Regions from separate parts of the Margalitia sp. FSL K6-0131 genome, predicted to be linked through region 1. Evidence: a T-box and tRNA genes for the amino acid it is inferred to sense, from the RefSeq annotation. Region 1 holds a T-box; the other holds one or more tRNA genes.
What was found. A T-box is a leader RNA that pairs with one kind of tRNA and senses whether it is charged. The one in region 1 lies ahead of NSQ59_RS22775 (tryptophan--tRNA ligase), so its partner is inferred to be a tRNA-Trp.
Positions count from the first base shown of each region.

Region 2: it encodes a tRNA-Trp, which carries the amino acid that the T-box ahead of NSQ59_RS22775 (tryptophan--tRNA ligase) is inferred to sense. The anticodon was not compared.

Region 1 is NZ_JBBOZS010000001.1:4,651,978-4,656,165, forward strand. Features, by position in the region: gene NSQ59_RS22770 (hypothetical protein) at 1-245, shown strand, start outside; gene NSQ59_RS22775 (tryptophan--tRNA ligase) at 432-1,427, opposite strand; T-box leader at 1,475-1,721, opposite strand; gene NSQ59_RS22780 (aminoglycoside adenylyltransferase domain-containing protein) at 1,756-2,568, opposite strand; gene NSQ59_RS22785 (GNAT family N-acetyltransferase) at 2,565-3,518, opposite strand; gene NSQ59_RS22790 (alpha/beta hydrolase) at 3,983-4,188, shown strand, end outside.
Region 2 is NZ_JBBOZS010000001.1:4,882,745-4,886,932, forward strand. Features, by position in the region: gene ltrA (group II intron reverse transcriptase/maturase) at 1-478, opposite strand, end outside; tRNA gene NSQ59_RS23875 (tRNA-Arg) at 1,076-1,149, opposite strand; tRNA gene NSQ59_RS23880 (tRNA-Asn) at 1,257-1,331, opposite strand; tRNA gene NSQ59_RS23885 (tRNA-Ile) at 1,370-1,446, opposite strand; tRNA gene NSQ59_RS23890 (tRNA-Gly) at 1,456-1,529, opposite strand; tRNA gene NSQ59_RS23895 (tRNA-Cys) at 1,540-1,613, opposite strand; tRNA gene NSQ59_RS23900 (tRNA-Gln) at 1,625-1,699, opposite strand; tRNA gene NSQ59_RS23905 (tRNA-His) at 1,726-1,801, opposite strand; tRNA gene NSQ59_RS23910 (tRNA-Trp) at 1,813-1,886, opposite strand; tRNA gene NSQ59_RS23915 (tRNA-Tyr) at 1,894-1,977, opposite strand; tRNA gene NSQ59_RS23920 (tRNA-Thr) at 1,987-2,062, opposite strand; tRNA gene NSQ59_RS23925 (tRNA-Phe) at 2,225-2,300, opposite strand; tRNA gene NSQ59_RS23930 (tRNA-Asp) at 2,480-2,556, opposite strand; tRNA gene NSQ59_RS23935 (tRNA-Met) at 2,620-2,693, opposite strand; tRNA gene NSQ59_RS23940 (tRNA-Ser) at 2,857-2,949, opposite strand; tRNA gene NSQ59_RS23945 (tRNA-Ile) at 2,957-3,030, opposite strand; tRNA gene NSQ59_RS23950 (tRNA-Met) at 3,052-3,125, opposite strand; tRNA gene NSQ59_RS23955 (tRNA-Ala) at 3,143-3,215, opposite strand; tRNA gene NSQ59_RS23960 (tRNA-Pro) at 3,224-3,300, opposite strand; tRNA gene NSQ59_RS23965 (tRNA-Arg) at 3,314-3,390, opposite strand; tRNA gene NSQ59_RS23970 (tRNA-Leu) at 3,427-3,515, opposite strand; tRNA gene NSQ59_RS23975 (tRNA-Gly) at 3,526-3,600, opposite strand; tRNA gene NSQ59_RS23980 (tRNA-Leu) at 3,618-3,699, opposite strand; tRNA gene NSQ59_RS23985 (tRNA-Lys) at 3,729-3,804, opposite strand; tRNA gene NSQ59_RS23990 (tRNA-Thr) at 3,971-4,046, opposite strand.

The DNA.
Region 1 (4,188 bases):
AGATGCAGAATATTATCGAACAGGATGATGGTAAAGAGGTTATAACTTGGAAGTATAATCCACTGAAACGGGATGGGAAAAACCAAGAAAGAAAAGCCTATTTTAAACAACTTTTTGGTTCAACCCACATCCATATTCCTATTCCAACATCCCGTTATGAAGTGGAAACATTTTTTGATCAGCTAATATCATTATGCCAAAAAAGAATCAAGGCGGATCGAATAGTAGATGTTTTTAAGGAGTGAATAATATTCACAAATCTTTCCGATGATATTACGGCTACTAAATTTACACAAACTGCCAAACTTTGACAAGACTACGTACTGTGATGGTACAAATCATGGAAAAGATTTTTAATCTAATTTTATAAAATAAAAATTGGCGGGTTCGATTTACATATTAAGCAACATCGACCCGCTTTGATGGAAATCTTAATTCATTAAACCAATTTTTCTGCGTATTTCTTTCATAAATGGAATACTTTTTTGCCTTGCTTGTTCTGCACCGGACAACAGTATTTCATTTACCTTTTTTGGATTTGCCATTAGTTCATGATATTTTTCACGCGGTTCTTCTAAATAGGAATTCATGACATCAAATAGTTCTTTCTTAGCATCTCCCCAGCCGATTCCATTTGCATAGGCTTCTTTTAGCTTTTGGATTTTTTCAGGGGATGCAAATTCCTTATAAAGCTCGAATATAATCGATTGATTTGGATCCTTAGGCTCATTCGGCGGAGTAGAATCCGTTTTGATTTTTTTTATTAATTTATATAATGTATCAGCATCTTCAAACAAAGGAATGGTGTTGTTATAGCTCTTGCTCATTTTTCTGCCATCAAGCCCCGGCAAAACGGCTGTTTCTTCTTCCACTTTAAATTCAGGTAATGTGAATGTCTCTCCATAATTTTTATTAAAATATTCCGCGATATCACGTGCGATTTCTACATGCTGAATTTGGTCTTTTCCAACAGGGACAATATCTGTATGAAACATTAAGATGTCCGCAGCCATTAGAATTGGGTATGTGAAGAGCCCCATATTTACGCCGTCATCGCTTTCTTTGCCTGCTTGCTTATTTTGATCTACCAGCGATTTATAGGCATGTGCACGATTCATTAGTCCTTTTGGTGAAAAGCATGCTAATACCCATGAAAGCTCAAAAATCTCTGGAATATCAGATTGACGGTAAAAAATAACCTTCTCCGGATCAAGTCCGAGCGCTAACCATGCGGATGCCACACCTGTAGATAGTTTTTGCATTTCCTCTGCATTTTGCGTTTTCGTTAAACCATGGTAGTCTGCAACAAAATAAATCGGCTGATAATCTGGATTTAATGCCAATTGCAATGCTGGCTTAATTGCCCCGATATAATTTCCTAAATGAATCTTTCCCGTTGGTTTTACGCCTGTTAATACTGTCTTCATTATATATCCTCCTATCTTTTCAAAACACAAAAAGGGCCCCCTATCCTAAAAAGGACGGGAAGCCCGTGGTGCCACCTTAATTCGCTTACCTTCTAAAGTAAGCGCACTTTACCGCACGGAAATATTATTTCGATGCGTTGTCTCTTTTAACGGTAAGACCGATCCGCCCAACCTACTATTATTTCAGTCAGGAAGCTCAGAAGCCCATTCAGCAAAAGTCACACACTGATTTTCACCAGCCATCAGCTCTCTTAAGTGTTTCTCAAGCTTACTCTTCTTCATCATTGCTCTACATTATACTAATTATTATATAGAATAAATTTGTAAATTACAATACCTCTCCATTCGCATCTACCAAGTCATTGCAATGTTGAATAAGAAAGGATAAAAAGTTTACTGCATCCGAAATTCTTTCTTCGTTGGATTGGTAGCTGCTTACCTCGGATTTTTCACGAATTCTGATTGCTTCTTGGATAATATTATTCCATTCTTTCGGAAGGTGGTTCAGTGCATATTTGCCGGCCCCTAGTTTTGAAATAATTTCATGCTCTTTTATCGTGTAAAATTGCCTTAATACTCCAAGAACAGCCCATTCAATTTCCGCTTCAATGAGCTCGTCTGGAATCGCGGAGAAATCAAAAGTTCTATAATTCCTCACTCGATTTTTCCAATAAGAATTCATGTTAGCATGAACATACTTAATGAAGTCCTCTGGCTCTACGCCAATTTTCAGCTGATCAATAGCAGGGCCAATAATTCTAATTCCAGAATGTTTTAAAACCCACCATGTAATAGGGTTTTGATTAAAAGCACCAGTCGCATGCATTATTCCGCCATTGTAAAAGGGAGTAGAGCCCGTTTCTGTATTCTTACCGATTTCATTTAGCTGGAGATACATGCCATCTAATTCCGGTTTCGGATACCTCATTGCAATTATTTGGTGAATTTTTTCTAATGTTTGAATATCCTCCGGCATTAATGGACGCTTGGTAATCGTTAAAAAATCCACATCACTGGAATTATCATAGGCATTCAGCGCGATGGAACCATGGAGATAGACTCCCTCTATCGTGTTAGGCAGTTTATCATAAAGCAGTTCAACGTAATCTTTTATCAATTGGTTTACGATTATCGGTATCATAGAACCTCCTTCATGGGATCTATTTCATAATAGTAATGAATGATTCTGTTATCCATTGTAAAACCTGATTTTTCATATAGGCTAATCGCTGATGTGGGATTATTGGCATCTACGGATAAGCGAATCTGCTGGATATTATGTGCCGCCATTCTTCTGATCACCTCATGGAGCAATGCTTTTCCAATCCCTTGCCCTTGATAAGATGGACGAACAGCTAACGTAGAAATGACGGCATGCTGCGGTTCTTCTTCTCGTCCACAAACGAAGCCAATGGGATCATTCTTTTCATTCCTGCAAAGAATATAGTAATCTGGTGAAAATTCTAAACTATTAAATTCGTAGATAACATTTTCCGGATTCATCCCGTCTTTATTTTTTCGCCACGAGAAGGCTTCATTGTCTATCATAGCCCAGTCCTTAGCATCTCTATGTGTTGGAGTTAATAAATGATACCCATTTGGCAAAATAGGTTGTTTTGGAGCTGAATTGGATTTTGTCCATTTATAAGAATACAGGTCCGTATTCTTCTCCAATCCAAATTTCTCTGCTAACTCGTTCTGACCTGCCTGATTCACTGTAACCATTTGATTATAAATAATTTTCTTTTTTTCCTGCGCCGCACGCTGGTTTAAATATTTTAACGTATTCTTAAGGAGCAAAGAACCAATCCCTTTTCTTCTATGCTGATGATGGACGGTTCCATAGCTATACACATTAATATACTCATCACTTCTTACAAAACATAAAGATTGATAGGCAATAACTTGGTCCCCATTCCATCCAACAAATGTATTTTCCCTGATTTCCTCTCCAGGCTCGTCTAAAAACTGGTTGAATTCTTCGATCGTTGTAGTTGCTTTTGTTTGAAGATGTTCGGCATTTTCATTTAGCAGTTGAACGATTTTATCAGTATCTTCGTTTTGAAATAACCTAATGCTTGTGGCAGTCATTCATCATTCATCTCTCTCGGTCTATAAATTTTAGAATATACTGATATTCTAGCGTACTTGTTTATTCATTTCTATAATTCTCCAGTTTATTTATTTGTTCCCTGTTTTTAAGTTAATGTGACCCTTAGGCTAGTTTATGTGACCTCTTTTCTCCTGAATGGGACCCCTTCTCCTTTTAATGTTCCCTATTCATTTTTTCGCTCCCTGTTGCGAAATTCATGCTACCCTTTTACTAGTTTATGTGACCCTTTTTCTTCTGAATGAGACCGCTCTCCTTTTTATGTTCCCCGTTCATTTTTCCGCTCCCTGTTTCGAAATTAATCCTGCCTTTTCCCTCGTTTATGTGACCAGTTCACAATTTGTATGTACCCCTTTAATTATTTTTTCACGACTTTTTTTATTGTTCCGACACACTGTCTTCTCGTATAATTTCTTTAATAGTTGAACACAAGGGGTGGGAAGGCATGAAGATATCATCAGAGTGGATTCGAATGGATGATCAGACAGAAATTTATTTAAAAAAATGGGAAGCAGAAGATGCAAGCCCCAAAGCTATTCTCCATATATCACACGGAATGGCGGAACATATTGAAAGATATGATGAGTTTGCCAGTTTTTTAGTTTCTAATGGAATTTTTGTATATGGCAATGATCATCGCGGGCATGGTCA
Region 2 (4,188 bases), 230 kb from region 1:
TATCCTTGACTCTTTTTGCTAGGAGTCCCATAAGCATATCGTGATTTACCTTGTCGAAGAACTTTTCTAAGTCCATATCTATTACCCATCTGTAGCCCTCTTCTATATATTGCCTTGCTTCCCTAACGGCATCATGTGCCCTTCTTCTGGGTCTAAACCCATAGCTATGTTCGGAAAAGGTTGGGTCATAGATTGGGGTTAATATTTGGGCAATCGCTTGTTGGACAAAACGGTCTGTCACGGTAGGAATACCTAATAAACGAACGCCGCCATTTGGTTTCGGGATTTCGACTCGTCTGACTGGCATAGGCTCATAGGTTCCGTCCTTTATTGAATTTCGGATTTCTTGCCAATTTTGTAGAATATGCGCTCGTAGGGATTTTACAGGCATTTCATCTACTCCATGGCTACCCTTATTCTTTTCGACACGTTTCAATGCCGAAAGTAGATTGTCCCGTGACAGTATTCGTTCCATCATTTCGATACATCCTTTCACGTGAATATACGTGCTATTTGTGCCATTGTTTATTCCACCCTCTTAAAGTCCCCTGTGGAATTCACCACTTCCTCCTTTAAGTAAGTCCAATTGGATTGTCTGTATCATCATAAACAATGAACGCCTAGTGTATATTCTCCTTAAATGTTCAGTCCTTCCCTAACCATCTTAAGCTAGTCAGGTACTATGACCTCTGCTGACTTCTGGCTGTTCAATTACCCTTCACAAAGTAAGTTACCGAGTGTGCTCGGCATTTCAGCCAGACCTCCCCAGGTAAGAGTACAGTCTTTCTCCCCATCTATCTGCTTCATTTACTCTGTATCATCTTTGGCAGAAAGGACTTCGTTTTGTTTGGCAAACTCATCCAATGATACCTAGCCTTATATGAAGTTCGTGTCCCTCAGACCGGAGATTTGCCGCCCGCTTCCTTCAGATTCTGCGTCACCACAGACACCCTTGCGTTTAGCTACTGCTACTTCTGCCTTCACAGTTCGGGACTTTCACCCTATAGACTGCACCCATGCTGGGCGCACCAAAAAAACCTAATCCAATATATAGGATTAGGTCATTCTATTAGGACGCGCCTTAGAGGATTCGAACCTCTGACCCACAGCTTAGAAGGCTGTTGCTCTATCCAGCTGAGCTAAAGGCGCATTATTATATTTTAAATGACTGAGAAAGAGAGCTTTAATGAATCCTGCAACTTATGAAAAGTAGCGGCGGGCATCTCTTCATCAATTTGAGTTTTCCACCAAAAAAATGGCTCCGCAGGTAGGATTCGAACCTACGACCGATCGGTTAACAGCCGATAGCTCTACCACTGAGCTACTGCGGAACAATAATTGAAAGTTATTTTGCTATTGCAAAAAACTCTGGTGGGCCTAAATGGACTCGAACCATCGACCTCACGCTTATCAGGCGTGCGCTCTAACCAGCTGAGCTATAGGCCCCTTATTTTTTGGAGCGGGTGATGGGAATCGAACCCACGACAACAGCTTGGAAGGCTGTAGTTTTACCACTAAACTACACCCGCAAAGATTATTTGGAGGCAGCAACCGGATTTGAACCGGTGATAAAGGTTTTGCAGACCTCTGCCTTACCACTTGGCTATGCTGCCATATGGATGGATGGCTGGGCTAGCTGGATTCGAACCAGCGAGTGACGGAGTCAAAGTCCGTTGCCTTACCGCTTGGCTATAGCCCAATAATAAATCTTATTTAACAATTTTATGGGGCGACTAGTGGGAATCGAACCCACGAATGTCGGAGCCACAATCCGATGCGTTAACCACTTCGCCATAGCCGCCATAATCTTATTGGCAGGGGCAGTAGGAATCGAACCCACACTGAAGGTTTTGGAGACCTTAGTTCTACCTTTAAACTATGCCCCTATGAGAATGGTGGAGGGGGACGGATTCGAACCGCCGAACCCGAAGGAGCGGATTTACAGTCCGCCGCGTTTAGCCACTTCGCTACCCCTCCGAAACCTACTGGTGCCGGCCAGAGGACTTGAACCCCCAACCTACTGATTACAAGTCAGTTGCTCTACCAATTGAGCTAGGCCGGCATTATTAAGATATAACCTGCTGATATGTTAGTGCATATAACCGTCGTCCAGCTCTCAGAAAGACTAATCAAGAAGCGGCTCAAGCTGTACGCTGGATGCTTTTGCTTCGAAGTTTATTCATCGTGCTCTACCAATTGAGCTAGGCAGGCATATTTAACTAAATGGTGGCTCAGGACGGAATCGAACCGCCGACACAAGGATTTTCAGTCCTTTGCTCTACCGACTGAGCTACTGAGCCGTAATTGTTTATTATTTGTAAATTAAATTGTAGTCGCTTCGTCCCAGTCTCAGAAAGATTACGCAAGTAGCAGCTCGACTGGTACGCTGAAGTAATGCTTCGTAGCTTATTCGGACGTGCTCTACCGACTGAGCTACTGAGCCAAATTAAAAAACTATTCAGATTTTATATATTATAAATGGCGGTCCGGACGGGACTCGAACCCGCGACCTCCTGCGTGACAGGCAGGCATTCTAACCAGCTGAACTACCGGACCAGGTTTTTTTCAAGAATTGAAAATAAACTTCCTTATAATCTTCCTTGAAAATAACTCTTTTAATTGCGGGGGCAGGATTTGAACCTGCGACCTTCGGGTTATGAGCCCGACGAGCTACCGGACTGCTCCACCCCGCGTCGATAAAAAATTATTAAGTTTTCCATATGCACTAAATTCGCAATGGACTGTCCCGATTTCAGAAAGCCTATTCAAGATGCGGCTCAATCGGTACAACTCGCAGATAATTCGATGAAGTAACGCTCGTTGCTCCACCCCGCGACGATAAAAATGTATTATTAATGGCGGAGGAAGAGGGATTCGAACCCCCGCGCGGTTTAACCCGCCTGTCGGTTTTCAAGACCGATCCCTTCAGCCAGACTTGGGTATTCCTCCATTAATATGGACCTTGTAGGACTCGAACCTACGACCGGACGGTTATGAGCCGTCTGCTCTAACCAGCTGAGCTAAAGGTCCTTAAACACAAGTATATTTTTATAGCGGCGGAGGGGATCGAACCCCCGACCTTACGGGTATGAACCGTACGCTCTAGCCAGCTGAGCTACACCGCCATTTTAAAAAATTGAAATGGAGCCTAGCGGGATCGAACCGCTGACCTCCTGCGTGCAAAGCAGGCGCTCTCCCAGCTGAGCTAAGGCCCCTTTTTAAGTGGTCGGGAAGACAGGATTCGAACCTGCGACCCCATGGTCCCAAACCATGTGCTCTACCAAGCTGAGCTACTTCCCGTTTGTATTGATTATGGCGCGCCCAAGAGGAGTCGAACCCCTAACCTTTTGATCCGTAGTCAAACGCTCTATCCAATTGAGCTATGGGCGCATATTATGGAAGATTATTTTGCTACGCAAAAAATCTTGGTGCCGAGGACCGGAATCGAACCGGTACGGTAGTCACCTACCGCAGGATTTTAAGTCCTGTGCGTCTGCCAGTTCCGCCACCCCGGCAAAGGGTATTTGGAGCGGAAGACGGGATTCGAACCCGCGACCCCCACCTTGGCAAGGTGGTGTTCTACCACTGAACTACTTCCGCGCAGAAATTTTTATCAATGCGGGTGAAGGGAGTCGAACCCCCACGCCTTGCGGCGCCAGATCCTAAGTCTGGTGCGTCTGCCAATTCCGCCACACCCGCGTTATGGAAAGTTAATTTACTTTAAAAAATGGTGAGCCATGAAGGACTCGAACCTTCGACCCTCTGATTAAAAGTCAGATGCTCTACCGACTGAGCTAATGGCTCTTATTTTTAGTTATAAGAACGGATTTTATATTGCTTTCTACCAAAGTGCATCTACGACGTCCAGCTTTCAGTAAGCCTATTCAAGTAGCAGCTCAAGCTGTACGCTGATGCATCGCTTCGTAGCTTACTCGATCGTGCTCTACCGACTGAGCTAATGGCTCGGAAATGGTGCCGGCCAGAGGACTTGAACCCCCAACCTACTGATTACAAGTCAGTTGCTCTACCAATTGAGCTAGGCCGGCATTATTAAGATAAAACCTGCTGATATGTTAGTGCATATAACCGTCGTCCCGATTTCAGAAAGCTTACTCAAGATGTGGTTCAATCGGTACGCTGAAGCATCGCTTCGAAGCTTAATCGGGCGTGCTCTACCAATTGAGCTAG